4 regions of the Streptomyces sp. NPDC056169 genome follow, and region 2 is predicted to be linked to each of the others. Evidence: riboswitches for the same ligand, from Rfam matches in the RefSeq annotation. Region 2 holds a riboswitch; each other region holds the start of a gene.
The links. Region 2 has a riboswitch for cobalamin ahead of ACFC0G_RS16075 (energy-coupling factor ABC transporter permease). Riboswitches for the same ligand answer to the same signal wherever they lie in the genome.

Region 1 (4,457 bases), on a different contig from region 2:
CTCCGCCTCCACGGCCTCCTTCAGCATGTCGGTGACCTGCTGCTGGAGGGCGTCGTCGAAGAGCTCCGGCTCCTCCTTGCGGACGGTGTCCACGACCTCGAAGGCGAAGTTCATGTGCATCGTCTCGTCGCGGAACACCCAGTTGGTGCCGGTCGCCAGGCCGTGCAGCAGACCGCGCGACCGGAACCAGTACACGTACGCGAAGGCGCCGTAGAAGAACAGGCCCTCGATGCACGCCGCGAAGCAGATCAGGTTCAGCAGGAAGCGGCGGCGGTCGGCCTGGGTCTCCAGGCGGTCGATCTTCTCCACCGAGTCCATCCAGCGGAAGCAGAACTGCGCCTTCTCGCGGATGGAGGGGATCTCCTCGACCGCGTCGAACGCGGCGGCGCGGTCGTCCGGGTCGGGCAGGTAGGTGTCGAGCAGCGTCAGATAGAACTGGACGTGCACGGCCTCCTCGAACAGCTGGCGCGAGAGGTACAGGCGCGCCTCGGGGGAGTTGATGTGCTTGTACAGCGTCAGCACGAGGTTGTTCGACACGATCGAGTCGCCGGTCGCGAAGAAGGCGACGAGGCGGCCGATCATGTGCTGCTCACCGGGGGTGAGCTTGGCGAGGTCGGCGACGTCCGAGTGGAGGTCGACCTCCTCGACGGTCCACGTGTTCTTGATGGCGTCGCGGTAGCGCTCGTAGAAGTCCGGGTAGCGCATCGGACGGAGGGTCAGTTCGAAGCCCGGGTCGAGGAGGTTCTTCTTGAGGGAAGAGGTGCCGGCGCGAAGCGTCGTCGATGAGGGGTGGTGGTCGGGCGACGGGTGGGACATCACTGGCAGGCCTCGCAGGACTCGGGGTTTTCCAGGGAGCAGGCGAGGGCGTCCGCGTCGGGGGTCGCCTGCTGGACGGGGATGGTGGCGGCGGTGGGCGTCGCGGCCTGGGCGGCGCGGGCGATCCGGGTCGCCGGGCGGGAGCGCAGGTAGTACGTCGTCTTCAGACCCTGCTTCCAGGCGTACGCGTACATCGACGACAGCTTGCCGATCGTCGGCGTCTCCAGGAACAGGTTCAGGGACTGCGACTGGTCGAGGAACGGCGTCCGCGCGGCGGCCATGTCGATCAGGCCGCGCTGCGGGATCTCCCAGGCCGTGCGGTACAGCTCGCGCACCTCGGCCGGGATCCAGGTGAAGCCCGCGACCGAGCCGCTGGCGTCGCGCAGCGCGTCCCGGGTCTGGGCGTCCCACACGCCGAGCCGCTTCAGCTCGTCGACGAGGTACGAGTTGACCTGGAGGAACTCGCCCGACAGCGTCTCGCGCTTGAAGAGGTTGGAGACCTGCGGCTCGATGCACTCGTAGACGCCCGCGATCGAGGCGATGGTCGCCGTCGGCGCGATCGCCAGGAGCAGGCTGTTGCGCATGCCGACCGCGGCGATCCGCTCGCGCAGGGCCGCCCAGCGCTCCGGCCAGTTGAGCTCGACGTCGTAGTGGTCCGGGTGCAGGACACCGCGGGCCGTGCGCGTCTTGTCCCAGGCCGGGACGGGGCCGCTGCGCTCGGCGAGGTCGGCGGAGGCCTCGTACGCGGCGAGCATGATCCGCTCGGCGATACGGGTGGACAGCGCGCGCGCCTCGGGGGAGTCGAACGGCAGCTTCAGCTGGAAGAAGACGTCCTGGAGGCCCATCGCGCCCAGGCCCACCGGCCGCCAGCGGGCGTTGGAACGCCCGGCCTGCTCGGTCGGGTAGAAGTTGATGTCGACGACCCGGTCGAGGAAGGTGACGGCCGTGCGGACGGTCGCGTCGAGCCGCTCCCAGTCGATGTCCTGGGTCGAAACGTCCACGAACGCGCCGAGGTTGACCGAGCCCAGGTTGCAGACCGCGGTCTCGCCGTCGTCCGTGACCTCCAGGATCTCCGTGCAGAGGTTGGAGGAGTGGACGGTGTGGCCGGGCTCGGCGGTCTGGTTGGCCGTCCGGTTCGAGGCGTCCTTGAAGGTCATCCAGCCGTTGCCGGTCTGGGCCAGGGTCCGCATCATCCGGCCGTACAGGTCGCGGGCCGGCATCGTCTTGCGGGCCAGGCCCTTCGCCTCGGCGGCGCGGTAGGCGGCGTCGAACTCCTCGCCCCACAGGTCGACGAGCTCGGGCACGTCCGCCGGGGAGAAGAGCGACCAGTCGGCGTCGGCGTTGACGCGGCGCATGAACTCGTCCGGGATCCAGTGCGCCAGGTTCAGGTTGTGCGTACGGCGCTGGTCCTCGCCCGTGTTGTCGCGGAGCTCCAGGAACTCCTCGATGTCCGCGTGCCAGGTCTCCAGGTAGACGGCGGCGGCGCCCTTGCGGCGGCCGCCCTGGTTCACGGCGGCGACGGAGGCGTCGAGGGTCTTCAGGAACGGGACGATGCCGTTGGAGTGCCCGTTGGTGCCGCGGATGAGGGAACCGCGGGCGCGGATGCGGGAGTAGGAGAGCCCGATGCCGCCGGCGTGCTTCGAGAGGCGCGCGACCTGGTGGTAGCGGTCGTAGATGGAGTCCAGCTCGTCCTGCGGGGAGTCGAGGAGGTAGCAGGAGGACATCTGCGGGTGGCGGGTGCCGGAGTTGAAGAGCGTGGGGGAGGACGGCAGGTAGTCCAGGCGGCTCATCAGGCCGTACAGCGCGCCGACCTCGTCGAGCGCGCGGACGCTCTCGTCCTCGGCGAGGCCGCAGGCGACGCGGAGCATGAAGTGCTGCGGGGTCTCGATCACCTTGCGGGTGATCGGGTGGCGCAGCAGGTAGCGCGAGAAGAGGGTGCGCAGACCGAAGTAGCCGAAGCGGTCGTCGGCGGTCTGGTCGATGGTCGCGTCGAGGCGGTCCGCGTGCCGCGCGACGAAGTCGGCGGTGCGGTCGGCGATCAGGCCCTCGCGGTGGCCGACGGCCACGGAGGCCGAGAAGCAGACCGCGCCCTGGCCGGCGGCCTCTTCGGCGATGGTGATCGTCAGGAGCCGGGCGGCGAGCCGGGAGTAGGCCGGGTCCTCGGAGATCAGACCGGCGGCCGCCTCGGTGGCCAGCTCGCGCAGTTCCGCCTCGTCCGACGTGGCGCTGCGGCCGCGGAGCGCGGCGGCGGCGATCTTGCCGGGGTCGGTGTCGGGGAGGTCGGCGGTGAGATCGGTCAGGGTCCGCAGCAGCACGGTGCCGGGTCCGTCGCTCTCGATCGCCGTGGCCGGATCGGCGGGCGCGATGGTCACGTGGGGGCTCTCCCTCGCTCGGCTCGGGGCCGCGGCGGGGGAAGGCGGGCAGGCGGGCATCCGTACACAGGACGCGCCGCGTCCACCGGCCCACTCCGCGAGGCCCGGACGTCAGTGACACCCGGAACGGCTGGACCGGGTGTGCTGTCGGCAGGTCCTCGGACTCACTTCGTACGAATCAACACGAAGCACACCGTTGCGGGACAGTTCCGGATTCGCGCCGGATTTCCCTGCGTCGACAGCGAGGACGAGCATACATGTGGGGGGCGCTGCTCGCAGAACCCCCCACATGTTGTGTCGTCCGTGTGTCAGAACTCCAGGGCGTAGGTCCGCAGCTGGTGGCCGGGAATCGGTTCCCAGTCCCGCTCGGGGGTGCGGACGAAGCCCATCCGCTCGTAGATCCGGTGCGCCGAGACCATCTTCGCGTCGGTGGAGAGCACGAGCCGCGCGCACCCCGGCAGGGCCCGTGCGCGGTCCGCACAGGCGCGGACGAGGGCCTCTCCGACGCCCCTGCCGCGGGCCTCCGGAGCGACCGCGAGCATCCGGAACTCGGCCTCGCCGGCGACGGCGATGTCCGCCCACGGGGTGGAGCCGGGGGCGAAGGTCACCCCGCCGATGATCCGGTCGTCCTCGTCGGCGGCGACGAGCACCTCGGCCTCGCGGGCCCGCCGGGCCGTGTCCTTCAGTACGTCCAGGTAGAAGTCGTCCTCGCCGTACAGCAGCAGCCCGTCGTTCAGGTATGTCAGCCCGGTGAGTTCCCCGAGCTCCTCGTGTTCCTCGGGCCGTACCGCCCTGATCGTGAAGTCCATGGGGGCAGTGTGCCCCGGGGGTACGGGAAGGGGCCCGGGATTTCCTGGCGGAGATCCCGGGCCCCTGTGTCGTACCGCGAGGTCAGTGCGCTCCGGCGCCGACCTTCGGGTCCGCCTGCGGGTCCGGCTTCGGCTTCGCCGCGCGGGCCGGCGCGTCGACCGTGTAGTCCGACGGGGAGGTCTCGTCGACGCCCTCGGGGGCCTTCAGGGCCTTGAGGACGAAGGTCAGGACGACCGTGACGACGACGTTGAGGACGAACGCGGTGAGGCCGATGTAGCCGATCTCGCCGATGCCCGGGATCTCGGCGGAGGAGCCGCCGAAGTGCTTCTGCGTCGGGCTGGCGACGCCGTACGCGGCGACCGTGCCGTAGACCATGCCGACGGCCCAGCCGGCGAGCAGCGCCCAGCGGTGGAACCAGCGGGTGAAGAGGCCGCCGACCAGCGCCGGGAAGGTCTGGAG
Region 2 (4,457 bases):
CGAGGAGCGCGATCGACCGCCCCTCCGGCACCGCGAAGTCCACACCCGACAGGACCGGCGGCCCGTCCTCGTAGGCGAAACCCGCCTTCACCAACTCCACGACGGGGGGCGTAGGGGTCGTCGGCGGGGCCGTCGGAGACGTCACGGCAGGAACCTTTCGAGTACGAGGGTGAGGGCGACGAGTCCGCAGAGCAGGCCGGCCGCCGCCGCCAGGAACCGGCGGGACACCGCGGCGGCGGGGACCAGGACCCGCAGGGTCCCGTCGTAGCCGCGTCCGGCGAGCCCCGACTGCAGACGCTGCGCCCGGTCGAAGGCGCGCACGAACGAGGTGGCGCCGAGCCCGGCGAGCGAGCGCCAGGTCGCCGCCCGGGTGGTGTGCCCGAGCCGGGCCGCCTGCGCCTGGCGGATCTTCGACAGCGAGTCGAGGAGCAGGAAGATGATCCGGTACATCACGAGCGCCACGTCCACCACGGGAGCCGGCACCCCTGCCCGGACCAGCCGGGGGAGCACGTCGGAGACGGGCGTCGTGAACGCGAAGAGCAGCACGCCCAGCGAGGCCGAAGCGGTCCGCAGCAGCAGCTCGCCCGCGTGGACGGGCCCGCCGGGCGCGAGGGCGACGAACCCCCGCGCCCCACCCACCTCGAAGAGGAGCGGCACCGCGCCCGTGACGCAGAACCCGAGCGGCACACGGAACGCCCGCCACAGCTGGCGGCCCGCCACGCCGGCCGGTCCGAGCAGGACCGCGAGCGTGGCCGCCGCGACGAGCACCGCGCCCGGCCACGGCGGCAGACACACCGCGCAGAGTGTGAGCCCGAAGCCGAGCAGGGCCTTCTCGGCGGGATGGCGGCGGCGCCAGCGACTGCTGTGCGCCGCCGCGTCGATCGGCAGCATGGGCGGCTACGCGCCCTTGCCTTCGACGGCGCCGGAGCCGGAGCCGGCCGCCGATACGGCTGCAGCCTCCCCGGGCGCCGCCGCCTCCCCGGGTGCTGCCGACTCCCCGGGCCGCGCCTCCACTCCTGCCTCCGCAGGCTGTGCCGCCGTTCCCTCGGTCTGCGCCGCCAGGGCGCGGGCCTCGCCCTGCCGGCGACCGCGCCGTACGCCGAAGTAGTACGCGAGGACACCGGCGCCGAGCGCGGCCTGGAGGGCGAACAGCGCCGACTCGATCTCCCCGGACGGCGGTTCGTACAGGGGGCTGAACCACGGTTCGTACTCCGGCTGGAGCTCCGTGATCGCGGTCTCCGCCTCCGCGTCCGCCCCGGTGAACGGCTCCTCCTTGTGGTCGCCGAGCCCCAGCGCGAGCGGCAGCACCGCGAGCGCGGCGACGACGAGCAGCAGCAGCGCGTTGATCTTCGTGTTCCGGCTCATGGTGACGCTCATCGCGCGGTCGCCTCCTCGGGTCGTTCGGCGCCGGGCCTGCCCAGCACGCCCAGCCGGGTCAACTCGCCCTTGCTGGACTGCGTGAGCAGCCGCATCACGAGCACGGTGAGCAGGCCCTCGCTCACCGCGAGCGGAATCTGCGTCACGGCGAAGATGGAACCGAACTTGGCCAGGGCGCCCAGCACGCCGCTGCCCTGGTCGGGGAAGGCCAGCGCGAGCTGCACGCTCGTGACGCAGTACGTCGACAGATCGGCGACGAACGCGCCGAAGAAGACGGCGACCATCAGCGGCGCGCCGAACCGGCGCACCAGCAGATAGGTCCCGTACCCCGCCCAGGGCCCGACGATCGCCATCGAGAAGGCGTTGGCGCCCAGCGTGGTGAGCCCGCCGTGGGCGAGCAGCAAGGCCTGGAAGAGCAGAGTGATCGTCCCGAGGACCGCCATGATCGGCGGCCGGAAGAGGATCGCGCCCAGGCCCGTACCCGTCGGATGCGAGCAACTGCCCGTCACGGAAGGGAGCTTGAGCGCGGACAGGACGAACGTGAAGGCGCCGGCGGCGCCGAGCAGCAGGGTGGACTCGGGGTTGGACCGCACCTCGCGGGTGAGCGCGCGGACCCCGTGGACGATGAACGGAGCGGCCGCGACGCCCCAGGCGGCGGCGTGAGCGGGGGGCAGATACCCCTCGGCTATATGCATGGTCGGGAGACCCTCTCCAGCACCTCGTGGATGGACAACGCACCCTGGCCGGTCTCCTGGCTGACGGTCATACGTCCCGACTCCGCCTTCCCACGCCGCGGCGGTCGCCCGCAGCGGTGCAGTGGCTTGCCCGGGGGCGTCTCCCTCGGGTGTGGAGCCGGAACTCCCGATCACAGTGGCGAGGGCCGCACCGGTACTTCACCGGTTTCCCGTACACCAAGGCCCTGCGACACTAGTGCGTTGATCAGGTGCATCACAACGCGAAGGGGTACGGACCGATGGGGAATGTCCGACAGACGGTCAGTTCCGGCTCACCGCTCGAACCGCAGATCGGGTTCTCCCGGGCCGTGCGCAAGGGCGCGCACGTGGCGGTCGCGGGGACGGCGCCCATCGGGGACGACGGGGCCACCGTCGCGCCCGGCGACGTGTACGGGCAGACCGTCAGGTGTCTGGATATCGCCGAGGCGGCGCTGAAGGCCGCGGGGGCGTCGGCGGAGGACGTCGTGCGGACGCGGATCATGCTCACCGACGTGACCCGCTGGAAGGAGGCCGCGCGCGCCCACGGCGAGCGGTTCGCGGAGGTGCGGCCGGTCACGACCTTCGTCGAGGTCTCGCGTTTCATCGACCCCGAATGGCTCGTCGAGATCGAGGTCGACGCCGTGCTCGACGCCGACCTCGACGCCGACCTCGACGCCGACCTCGACTCCAGCTTCGACGCCGGCCCCGACCTCGACTGACGTCCAGGAGGGTGACGCCCGGGAGGGCCGGCCGCTGGGACTACTGCGGCTTCGTCGCGATCTGGATGAGGTTGCCGCAGGTGTCGTCGAAGACGGCGGTGGTGACGGGGCCCATCTCCAGGGGCTCCTGGGTGAAGCGGACGCCGAGGCCGGTCAGGCGCTCGTACTCCGCCCGCACGTCGTCGACCGCGAACTGGGCCAGCGGGATGCCGTCCTGGACGAGCGTGTCGCGGTAGGGCTTGACGGCCGGGTGGCCGGCGGGCTCCAGGAGGAGTTCGGTGCCGGCGGGCTCGTCGGGCGAGACGACCGTCAGCCACCGGTCCGTCTCGCCCAGCGGGACGTCGTGCTTCTTCACGAAGCCGAGGATCTCGGTGTAGAAACGCTCGGCCTTGGCCTGGTCGTCGACGAAGACGCTGGTCAGATGGATCTTCATGGGGTGCTCTTCTCCGGTCCTGGGGTGTCGGGCACGGGCCACCGCTCGGTGATGTGCCGCAGGGGGGCCGTGTTCAGGTCGTGGAACTTGTAGCGGCCCTCCCGCCTGGTCTCGACGAGCCCGGCGGCCTCCAGCACCGTCAGGTGCTGGGAGACCCCCTGGCGCGAGATGCCGAGCTGATGCTTCATGCTCAGCCGCGAGCAGATCTCGAACAGTGTCTGTCCGGACTTCTCCGCGAGCTCGTCGAGGATCGTGCGGCGGGTGGGGTCGGCCAGGGCTTTGAAAAGGTCGTCGGCCACCACCCCAGGATAGGCAACTGTTCACTTGCCTATCAAGTCGACCCGGCCGAGACCCCCCTCACCGCTTGCGATAGGCGTACGCCTCCGAGGCCGCCGCGGCCACCGCGTCGAGATCCCCGCCCGCACTCGCCGTCACCAGGGCCGCGACCGCGCCCTCGACGAACGGCGCGTCGACCAGCCGGGCACGCTCCGGCAGCTCGTCGCCCTCGTCGAGCAGCGCCTTCACGGTCAGGACCGCGCTGCCCAGGTCGACCAGGAGCGCCACCCCGGCGCCGCCGTCGACGGCCTTCGCCGCCTCGCAGATCAGCTCGGCGCTCGTCCCCAGGCCGCCGTCGGGGAGCCCGCCCGCCGGCTGGATCGGCGTGGTCGCGCCGCCGCCCGCGAGGCCCTGCGCCAGTGCCGCCACCGAGGCCGCCACATCCGCGCTGTGCGAGACCAGCACGATGCCGACCGGCGCCGCCGCCGCGCTCATGCCGCCCCCTCCGACCGGGCCGTCCCGGCGAGCTCCGCGAAGAGCAGCGCCGACGATGTCGCCCCCGGATCCTGGTGCCCGATCGACCGCTCGCCGAGATAGCTGGCCCTCCCCTTGCGGGCCTGGAGGGGTACGGTCGCGAGGGCGCCCTCCTCGGCCGCCGCGCGCGCCGCCGCGAACGAGCTCCGCAGCCCCTCCACGGCCGGGACGAGCGCGTCCAGCATCGTCTTGTCCCCCACCTGCGCGCCGCCCAGCTGGGACACGGCGGCCACACCGACGCCGAACGCCTCCGCCAGCTGCTCCCTGCCGACGCGCTCGTCCTCGCCCAGCGCCTTGCCCGTACGGCGCAGCAGCGTCCCGTACAGCGGCCCCGAGGCCCCGCCCACCGTGGAGATCAGCTGCCGTCCGGCGGCGACGAGCACCGCGCCGGGCGTCGCGGGCGGC
Region 3 (4,457 bases), on a different contig from region 2:
GCGAGCCGTGCCAGTGGGTGCCCCACACGGCGCCGACCCGGCACCCGTCCAGAAACGGTTCGCCCCCGTCCACCGACGCGACGCCGTGGTGGATCTCGTACCCCTCGACCCGCTCCCCGAGCGCCTCGCCGACCGGCCGCGCCAGGGTCTTCTCGCGCGCGAACCGGACCCGTACGGGCAGCAGTCCGAGCCCGTCGACGGTCCCGGCCTTCGACTCGACCTCGTCCTCGATCCGCTCGCCGAGCGCCTGGAAGCCGCCGCAGATCCCGAGGACCGGCCGGCCCTCGGCCGCGCGGCGGGCCAGCTCGTCCGCGAGCCCCCGCTCCCGCAGCCACGCGAGTGCCTTCACCGTCCCCCGGGTGCCGGGCACGACGACGAGGTCCGCGTCGACGAGCTCCTCGGGCCGGTCCACGAACCGGACGACGACGCCCGGCTCGGCGGCCAGCGCGTCGACGTCCGTGAAGTTCGACATCAGCGGTACGGCGCAGACGGCGACCCGCAGCACGTCCGCGCCGACGGGCGGCGCGACGACGGACTCGCGGACGGTGCCCCGCAGCGAGACCCGGAGGCCGTCCTCCTCGTCGATGCCGAGCCCGTGCGCGTACGGCAGGACGCCGAAGGTCCGCCGCCCGGTCAGCCCGTGCAGCATGTCGAGGCCGGGTTCGAGGAGGGTCACGTCGCCCCGGAACTTGTTCACGAGGTATCCGGCGACGAGCGACTGGTCCTCGGGGCTCAGCAGCGCCGTCGTCCCGAAGAACTGGGCGAAGACCCCGCCCCGGTCGATGTCGCCGACCACGACCACGGGCAGCCGCGCGGCCCGCGCGATGCCCATGTTCACGATGTCCGTGCGCCGCAGGTTGATCTCGGCCGGACTGCCCGCCCCCTCGCAGATCACGGCGTCGTACATGCCCCGGAGTTCCTCCAGGCACGCCATCACCGGCTCGAAGAGTTCCTTCTGCCGCCCGCCGTGGTAGCCGCGGGCGGACAGCTCGCCCACCGGCTTGCCCATCAGGACGACCTGGCTGGAGCGGTCGCTGCCCGGCTTGAGCAGGACCGGGTTCATGAGCGCGGTCGGCTCGACCCGGGCGGCCTGGGCCTGCATGGCCTGGGCCCGCCCGATCTCGGCGCCCTCGCGGGTCACGAAGGAGTTGAGGGACATGTTCTGTCCCTTGAACGGCGCCACCTTCAGGCCCTTGCGGACCAGCCAGCGGCAGATGCCGGCCGTCACGACGCTCTTGCCGGCGTCGGACGTGGTCCCGGCGACCAGCAGGCCCCCACCCCTCATGCGTTCCTCCGCTTCGCGTTCTTCACGGCAGCACCGATGATCATGCGGCCGCCGACACAGGCGGCCAGGGTCACGGCGGTGACCCGGCGCGAGAGCCGGACCGCCCGGTCGATGTCGGCGACCTCGACGGGCCGCCCTTCCCCGTTCAGCACGGGCCGGTGCTCGACCCGCCCGCCGTACGAGAGGGTCCCCCCGAGCCGTACGCCGAGGGCGCCCGCGAACGAGGCCTCGACGGGCCCCGCGTTGGGGCTCGGGTGCCGGTCCGCGTCCGCCCGCCAGGCCCGTACGGCCCCGCGCGGATTCCCTCCGGCGAGCGTCGCGGCGACGGCCGTCAGCCGGGCTCCGGGCCAGCCGGCCACGTCGTCGAGCCGGGCCGAGGCCCAGCCGAAGCGGCGGTGGCGCGGGGACTTGTGGCCGACCATCGCGTCGAGGGTGTTGACGGCCCGGAAGGCGACGAGGCCCGGCACGCCGGCGACCGCGCCCCAGAAGAGGGCGCCGACCACGGCGTCGGAGGTGTTCTCGGCGACGGACTCGACGACCGCGCGGGCCATCGCGGGACCGTCCAGGGACTGCGGGTCGCGCCCGCACAGGTGCGGCAGCCGCTCCCGGGCGACGTCCAGGTCCCCGACGGCGAGCGCCCCGCCGATCGCACGGGCCTCGCGGCCCAGGGTCGTCCCGCCGACGACGGCCCAGACGGAGGCGGCGGTGAGCGCCACGGCGGCGGCCGGCCGGTCCCGGACGGCCCGGGCGGCGAGCGCGCCGAGGGCGGCGGTGGAGCCGGCGCAGACGGCGGTGTGCAGGGCGCCCCAGCCGCGGTGGTCGTGGTGGAGGCGCTGTTCGACCGCGGCGGCGGCCCGGCCGAAGGCGGCGACGGGGTGTCCGCGGCGGGGATCGCCGACGAGCCGGTCGACGGCGAGCCCGAGGGCCGCGCCGTACGCGAATCCGTCCGGGGAAAGGCGGCTGGTTCTGGTGCGGCCGGGCATGGCGCAGGTCCTCACTCAGGGTCCGCGCCCTGGATCGACGTGACCGGCGGCGAGAGTTCCTGACTTCCGGACCCGTCGGATCCGGTCACAGTGGCGGGACCGCGCCGGATTCGCACCGGACTTCCTCTGCTGCCGCCGTAATGGCCTCGGCAGTCCACCACGGCCCGCGAACACCCGTCAACTCACCCTTGACCTGCGACAGGTCACTGTGCGAAGCACCACAAACACGGACCACACACACGACGGCCGGGCGGTCGCACCCGAAGGTGCGGACCGCCCGGCCGTCGTACAGAGAGGACCGTCAGGCGACGATCAGATAGATGCCGTACGCCACGGCCGCCACGCACAGGGCGAAGCAGGCGTAGGCGCCGGTGCGGGCCATCGTGGCCGAGCCGCCCTGGGCGGCGGCCTGCTCCTGCTTGGAGAGGCCGATGATGCCGAGGGTGAAGAGGCCCACGAGGGCGACGGTCGCCACGAGGCTGACCCCGAAGACGGCGCCGAGAGCTGCCCAGTCGATCTTCATGTCGTTGGTTCCTTACACCGCTGCGGCGGGGGCCGGGGGAGCGGCCGGGTCCGTGGGGACCGGCGAGGGGATGGTGGTCTTGAGGTCCTCGTCCGCGACGGCGGCGACGGAACCGGCCGGCGGCGGGGTGACGGCCGCGATGGCGGTGGTCACCACACCCGCGGGCTCGGACTCGCCGTCGAGGTCGTCGTCGGTGACGTTGTTGTGGTCGACCGGCTTGCGGCGGGACAGCGACCAGATGACGGCCGAGCCGGAGACCAGCAGGACCGCGACGGCGGCGATGCCCCAGGGGCCCTGCTTGGTGAGGAACTCGGCACCGGCGCCGACGAGGGCGGCGGCGGGCAGGGTCAGGCCCCAGGCGACGAACATCCGGGTCGCGGTCGACCAGCGGACGACGCCGCCCTTGCGGCCGAGGCCCGCGCCCATCACGGCACCCGAGCAGGACTGGGTGGTGGAGAGGGAGAAGCCGAGGTGCGAGGAGGCGAGGATGACCGTGGCGGCGCTGGTCTGGGCGGCGAAGCCCTGCTGCGGCTGGAGGTCGGTGAGGCCCTTGCCCATGGTGCGGATGATGCGCCAGCCGCCGAGGTAGGTGCCGAGCGCGATCGCGACGCCGGCGGCGACGATGACCCAGAGAGGCGGGTTGGAGCCGGGGGCGACGACGCCCTGGGTGACCAGGGCGAGGGTGATGATGCCCATCGTCTTCTGGGCGTCGTTGGTGCCGTGGGCGAGGGAGACGAGACCCGCGGAGGCGATCTGGCCGACCCGGTAGCCCTTGGCGGTGTGCTTCGCCTCGGTCTTGGCGCCGATCTTGTACGTCAGCCGGGTGGCCAGCATCGCGGCGAGGCCGGCGACGATCGGCGCGGCGACGGCCGGGATGAGGACCTTGGTGACGATGGTGGGGCCGTTCACGGCCGACCAGCCGGCCGACATGACCGCTGCGCCGATGAGGCCGCCGAAGAGCGCGTGGGAGGAGCTGGACGGCAGGCCCAGGAGCCAGGTCAGCAGGTTCCACAGGATGGCGCCCACGAGCGCCGCGAAGATCACTTCTGTACGAATGCCCTCTTCGTTGATGATCCCGCCGGAGATCGTCTTGGCGACCTCCACGGACAGGAACGCGCCGACGAGGTTCAGCACGGCGGACATGGCCACCGCCGTCTTGGGCTTGAGTGCACCGGTCGAGATGGTCGTGGCCATCGCGTTGGCGGTGTCGTGGAAACCGTTCGTGAAATCGAACACGAGAGCTGTCACGACCACAATGGCGAGCAGCAGCGTGATGTGTTCCATTTACCCAGGCAATCGTTTGACGTCAGTGGCTCGACGAACGTAAGCAACCTGGGTGAACGGAAGATGAACTGGGGCGGGCGACGTGGTGTCCCCATCCGGTGTCAAGACATTCCGCTTAGCCCCCCGCCGGGGAGTGCGTCCACGATGCGGTCACCCTGCGACCCCGGGTAATCCGGGCCGTTACGGGGCACCGGCGAGCCTGCCCGGTTCACCCCCCGCCGCCCCGTTCCGCTCCCTGGACCGGACCATCCGACCGGGGGACCCCGCCGAGGAGAGCCATGTCACTCGCGGGAGGGATCCCCGGAGGCGCGAGGCCCCCTCGGAGGTGCGAGGCCCCTCGGAGGTGCGAGGCCCCCCGGCCGGGTCCGCCCGGTGGCAGGCC
Region 4 (4,457 bases), on a different contig from region 2:
CGGGGCGCGGGGCGAGGGTGACGCCGTCGAGGACGGGGCTGCCGCCGACGGTGCGCGAGACCCGGTCGGCGCGGAGCCCCTCACCCGCGCCCGCGCGCGTGTCCGTGGTCGTGTCGGTGGTCGTGGTCATCGCGTACCCCTCGTGCGGTAGAGGACGAGGACGAACGCCGGTACGCCGATCAGCGAGGTCACGACACCCACCGGGACCTCCTGGGGATCGAGCACCGTACGGGCGAGGGTGTCCGCCCAGACGAGGAAGACCGCGCCCGCGAGCGCCGTGACCGGCAGCAGCCGGGCGTGCCCGGGGCCGACCAGCGCGCGGGCCGCGTGCGGCAGGACGAGGCCGACGAAGCCGATCGCGCCGGCGGCGGAGACCAGAGCGGCCGTCAGGAGGGCGGTGACGCACAGCAGGACGGTCCTTGCCCGGCCGACGGCGACGCCCAGCGACGCGGCGGCGTCCTCACCGAAGGCGAAGGCATCCAGCGTCCGCGCGTACCCGCCGCAGATCAGCAGGGCCGCCGCGAGCACCGCGACGCCCACCCGCACCTCGTCCCAGCCGACCCCGCCGAGCGAGCCGAGGAGCCAGAACAGCACGCCGCGGGTGGTCTCCGCGTCGGCGGCCGTCATGACGACGAAGGAGGTGAGCGCGGAGAAGAGCTGCATGGCCGCGACTCCGGCGAGGACCACGCGGTCCGGTGAACCGCCGAGGGTGTGGCTGAGGAGCAGCACGAGCGCGAAGGAGCAGACCGCCCCGAGGAACGCGCCGCCGGTGACGGAGAGGACTCCCCCGCCGACGCCGAGGACGACGACCAGGACGGCGCCGGTCGAGGCGCCGGAGGAGACGCCGAGGACGAAGGGGTCGGCGAGCGGGTTGCGCAGGAGGGACTGCATCACCGTCCCGCACACGGCGAGTCCGGCGCCGCAGACGGCCGCGAGGAGGGTGCGGGGCAGGCGCAGGTTCCAGACGATCCCGTCCCGGATCGGGGACAGGTCCGAGACGCCCCCGGTCAGGTGGGCGGTGACGACGGACCGGACCTCGCCGACGCGGAGGTCCGCCGGCCCGATCGTGATCGCCACGGCGATCGACGCGCAGAGGACGGCGAGCCCGGCCAGGACCCACAGCACCGCCCGACCACCGTCCGCCACCACGCGGCCGACAGGCCGCCCACGACCACGACCACGGCCACGGGGCCGCGCATCGCTCTGGGGCCGCGCACCGCTCTCGGGTCGCGCAGCGCCCCCAGGTCGCGTGCCTCCCCCGCGTGACGTCTTGGCCGGTCCGGGGAGGGTCACTTGGCGAGTCCGTACGAGCGGAGCGCGGCGGCCACCTTCTCGACGCCCTCGACGGTACGGATCGTGGGGTTCATCGCCTGGCCGCTGAGGAGCACGTACCGCTTCCGCTTCACCGCCGTCATGTTCCTGGTGACCGGGTCGGACTCCAGGAACGCGATCTTCTTCGCGGCGCTCTCGGCCGACTGCGACCGGCGGGTCAGATCGCCGATCACGAGCACGTCGGGGTCGCGGTCCGCGACGGTCTCCCAGTTGATCTGGGGCCACTCCTCGCGCGTGTCGTCGAAGACGTTCTTCACGCCGAGCGCGCGGGTGACGACGCCGGGCGCGCCGCAACAGCCCGCCATGTAGGGGGACTCGGCGTTGGCGAACCAGTAGAGGACGGAGACGTCCGTGAAGTCGCCCGCCGAAGCGGCCTTCGCCACCCGGCCCTTGAGCTCGGCGACGAGCTTCTCGCCGCGCTCCGGCACCCCGAACACCCGGGCCAGGTCCCGGATCTCGCCGTGGACGGTCTCCATGGTGAGCGTCCGGGTGCGGACGCCGTCGCCGTCGCCGCTGTTGTCCTTGCCGGCGCAGTCGGTCGGCGAGAGGTAGGTGGGGACGCCGAGCTTCGCGAACTGCTCGCGGGGGGCCACCCCGCCCTTGCCGAGGGTGTACCCGAACGAGGCGGCGGCGAAGTCGGGTTCGGTGTCGAGCACCTTCTCGAAGGAGGGGTAGCGGTCGGCGAGGCGCGGCACCTTCGCGTTCTGCTTCTCAAGTCCCTTGAGAACGGGGTCGGTCCAGGTCGCGGTGCCGACCATGCGGTCGGCCAGGCCGAGGGAGAGCAGGATCTCGGCGGCGCCCTGGTCGAGGGCGACGGCCCGCCGCGGCGGGCGGTCGATCCGTACGCGCTCACCGCAGTTGTCGAGCGTCACGGGATAGCCGGCCGCGGGCTCCGCGCCCCGGCCCTTCCCCGACGTGGTCCCGGCGGGTCCGCCGCCGCATCCCGTCGCGGTCAGGAGCAGGGCGAGGGTGCCGGCGAGGAGCAGCGCGGCGGAGCGGACGGGGTGGTGTGCGAACGGCACGGAGCATTCCTCTGCGTCCACGGCTCATACGCGGAGCCTGTCGTACGGGTGCTCCCCGGTCGACGGCGTGACGCCGGGGCCGCCAGCAGGTCTTCGGACTCGGGGTCAGCCGGACGGAGCGCCTTCCCGGGCCTGTTCCGCCGCCCAGTGGCCGATGCTCCGCCCGTCGCCCTCACCGCTGCGCGTCAGCTCCGGATTCCCACCGGATTCCCTGACCCGTACGCTCGCCCGTTCGGGTGAGCACAAAGGTGCGACTGGCCTCGGCACAGTACCACCGGCGACCTGTCGCACCTCCGGTCGCGGGCCAGGTCAGAGGCGCAGCTCCTTCGCCTCGAAGCGGCCGTCGCCGAGGACGAGCACGAAGGTGACCTGCTGGCCCTCGGAGAGCGACTGGGCCTCTCCCTCGATGTCCGCCGCGCTGAAGTACACCTGTTCCTCGGAGCCCACGGGGACGACGAAGCCGTACCCGCCGAGACGGTTGAAGGAGTGGACGAACCCTTTGCTTCTGCCTTCCACGGCGGCCTCCCTGTCGTCACCGGCGACGTACCTCTCAGACGCGCCTCTCAGGGGAGATCTACCCCGTCCGCCCGTGCTTCGCCCGTCGCGGGACGCGTCCGCGCGGTACTCCGCGCGCCGCCTACTCGTGCTCCGCTCGGCGCTCTACACGGTGTAGCGGAGGCGGCAGACGACGGCATCGGTGTCCCGGCGGACGGCCCGGGCGACGAGGGCGCCGCGCCGGTTCTGGAGGGGCCGCTGCCACAGCCGTTCCGGTTCGGCCTCCGGGATCAGGACGGTGATCCGGGTGTCGGGCTCGGCCTTCCGGAGTCCGTGGACGTACGCGGTGATCGGGCGCCCGAGCGTGCGGCGCTCGGAGGGGAGCCGGACGAGGGGGACGCCCGGGTTCCACAGGGCCCAGTCGCGCTCCAGGGCCTCCGTGGCCTCCCGGTCCTCCGCGTCCGGGTGGCAGACGGTGACCGCCCGGACCTCGTCCCCGAGGGAGACCGCGGCGGTCAGGGCCTCGCTGGTGAGCCGGGTCAGGGACGAGACCGGGACCAGGACGAGGGAGCGCGCGCGGTGCGGCGGCTCGGGGACGCGGCCGACGCCGAGCCGCTCGCCGATCCTGCCGTAGGCACGGTGGACGGCCTCGAAGGCGAGGACGAGGGCCGGGAGGGCGATCACGATCAGCCAGGCCCCGTCGTGGAACTTGGTGGCGGTGACGACGATCGCGGAGACGCCGGTGAGGACGGCGCCGAGGCCGTTGAGCGCGGCCCTGCCCCACTGCCGGGTCGCGCGCCAGTGCAGGACCATGCCGGTCTGCGCGAGGGTGAAGCCGACGAAGACGCCGATCGCGAAGAGCGGGACGAGGGTGTTGGTGTCGCCGCCGGAGAAGACCAGCAGACCGGCGGAGACGACGGCGAGCCAGACGACGCCGTGGCGGTGGACCTGGCGGTCGGCCTTGAGGCCGAAGACGTGCGGCAGGTAGTCGTCGCGGGCCAGCAGCTTCAGCAGGACGGGCAGCCCGCCGAAGGAGGTGTTCGCGGAGAGCGCGAGGAGCACCATGGTGGCGAACTGGACGACGTAGAAGGCCCAGTTGTGCCCGAGGGAGGCGTCGGCCAGCTGGGCGAGGACGGTGACGCCCTCGACCGGCCGGAGACCGAAGCGGGAGATCAGTACGGAGAGGCCGATCAGCATCACGCCGAGGAGCGCGCCGAGCGCGACCTCCGCGCGCATCGCCCGTTTGGCGGCGGGGGCGCGGAACGACGGGACGGCGTTGGCGAGGGCCTCGACGCCGGTGAGGGCGGAGCAGCCGGAGGCGAAGGCCTTCAGGAGGAGCAGGGCGCCGACCGTCGTGGCGTCGTCGGCGAGCACGGAGGCGTGGCCGGCGGACGCGGCCGTGGAGACCGGGGCGTCACGGAAGAGGCCGACGACGATCAGGATCATGATCGCGCCGATGAACACCGCGGTGGGGGCGATGAACGCCCGCGCGGAGTCGACGATCCCGCGCAGGTTGACGCCGGTGATCAGGACGAGGACGCCGAGGCAGATCGCGAGCCGGTCGTCGTGGAGGCCGGGGAAGGCGGAGGTCAGGGCGGCGACGCCGGC

Region 1: linked by a shared signal. The riboswitch ahead of ACFC0G_RS10560 (ribonucleoside-diphosphate reductase subunit alpha) and the one ahead of ACFC0G_RS16075 (energy-coupling factor ABC transporter permease) in region 2 are both predicted to bind cobalamin.
Region 3: linked by a shared signal. The riboswitch ahead of ACFC0G_RS00325 (cobalamin biosynthesis protein) and the one ahead of ACFC0G_RS16075 (energy-coupling factor ABC transporter permease) in region 2 are both predicted to bind cobalamin.
Region 4: linked by a shared signal. The riboswitch ahead of ACFC0G_RS38625 (ABC transporter substrate-binding protein) and the one ahead of ACFC0G_RS16075 (energy-coupling factor ABC transporter permease) in region 2 are both predicted to bind cobalamin.

The regions. Positions count from the first base shown of each region.
Region 1 is NZ_JBHJUO010000005.1:350,892-355,348, reverse strand. It holds gene ACFC0G_RS10565 (ribonucleotide-diphosphate reductase subunit beta) at 1-816, opposite strand, end outside; gene ACFC0G_RS10560 (ribonucleoside-diphosphate reductase subunit alpha) at 816-3,188, opposite strand; cobalamin riboswitch at 3,320-3,460, opposite strand; gene ACFC0G_RS10555 (GNAT family N-acetyltransferase) at 3,497-3,997, opposite strand; gene mctP (monocarboxylate uptake permease MctP) at 4,080-4,457, opposite strand, start outside.
Region 2 is NZ_JBHJUO010000009.1:5,383-9,839, reverse strand. It holds gene ACFC0G_RS16090 (ATP-binding cassette domain-containing protein) at 1-145, opposite strand, end outside; gene cbiQ (cobalt ECF transporter T component CbiQ) at 142-891, opposite strand; gene ACFC0G_RS16080 (energy-coupling factor ABC transporter substrate-binding protein) at 898-1,365, opposite strand; gene ACFC0G_RS16075 (energy-coupling factor ABC transporter permease) at 1,374-2,072, opposite strand; cobalamin riboswitch at 2,101-2,308, opposite strand; gene ACFC0G_RS16070 (RidA family protein) at 2,351-2,809, shown strand; gene ACFC0G_RS16065 (VOC family protein) at 2,850-3,242, opposite strand; gene ACFC0G_RS16060 (ArsR/SmtB family transcription factor) at 3,239-3,541, opposite strand; gene ACFC0G_RS16055 (PTS-dependent dihydroxyacetone kinase phosphotransferase subunit DhaM) at 3,600-4,013, opposite strand; gene dhaL (dihydroxyacetone kinase subunit DhaL) at 4,010-4,457, opposite strand, start outside.
Region 3 is NZ_JBHJUO010000001.1:57,484-61,940, reverse strand. It holds gene ACFC0G_RS00330 (cobyric acid synthase) at 1-1,285, opposite strand, end outside; gene ACFC0G_RS00325 (cobalamin biosynthesis protein) at 1,282-2,268, opposite strand; cobalamin riboswitch at 2,302-2,434, opposite strand; gene ACFC0G_RS00320 (hypothetical protein) at 2,570-2,791, opposite strand; gene ACFC0G_RS00315 (anion permease) at 2,804-4,075, opposite strand.
Region 4 is NZ_JBHJUO010000039.1:18,386-22,842, reverse strand. It holds gene ACFC0G_RS38635 (ABC transporter ATP-binding protein) at 1-130, opposite strand, end outside; gene ACFC0G_RS38630 (FecCD family ABC transporter permease) at 127-1,149, opposite strand; gene ACFC0G_RS38625 (ABC transporter substrate-binding protein) at 1,290-2,354, opposite strand; cobalamin riboswitch at 2,421-2,628, opposite strand; gene ACFC0G_RS38620 (cold-shock protein) at 2,664-2,870, opposite strand; gene ACFC0G_RS38615 (APC family permease) at 3,015-4,457, opposite strand, start outside.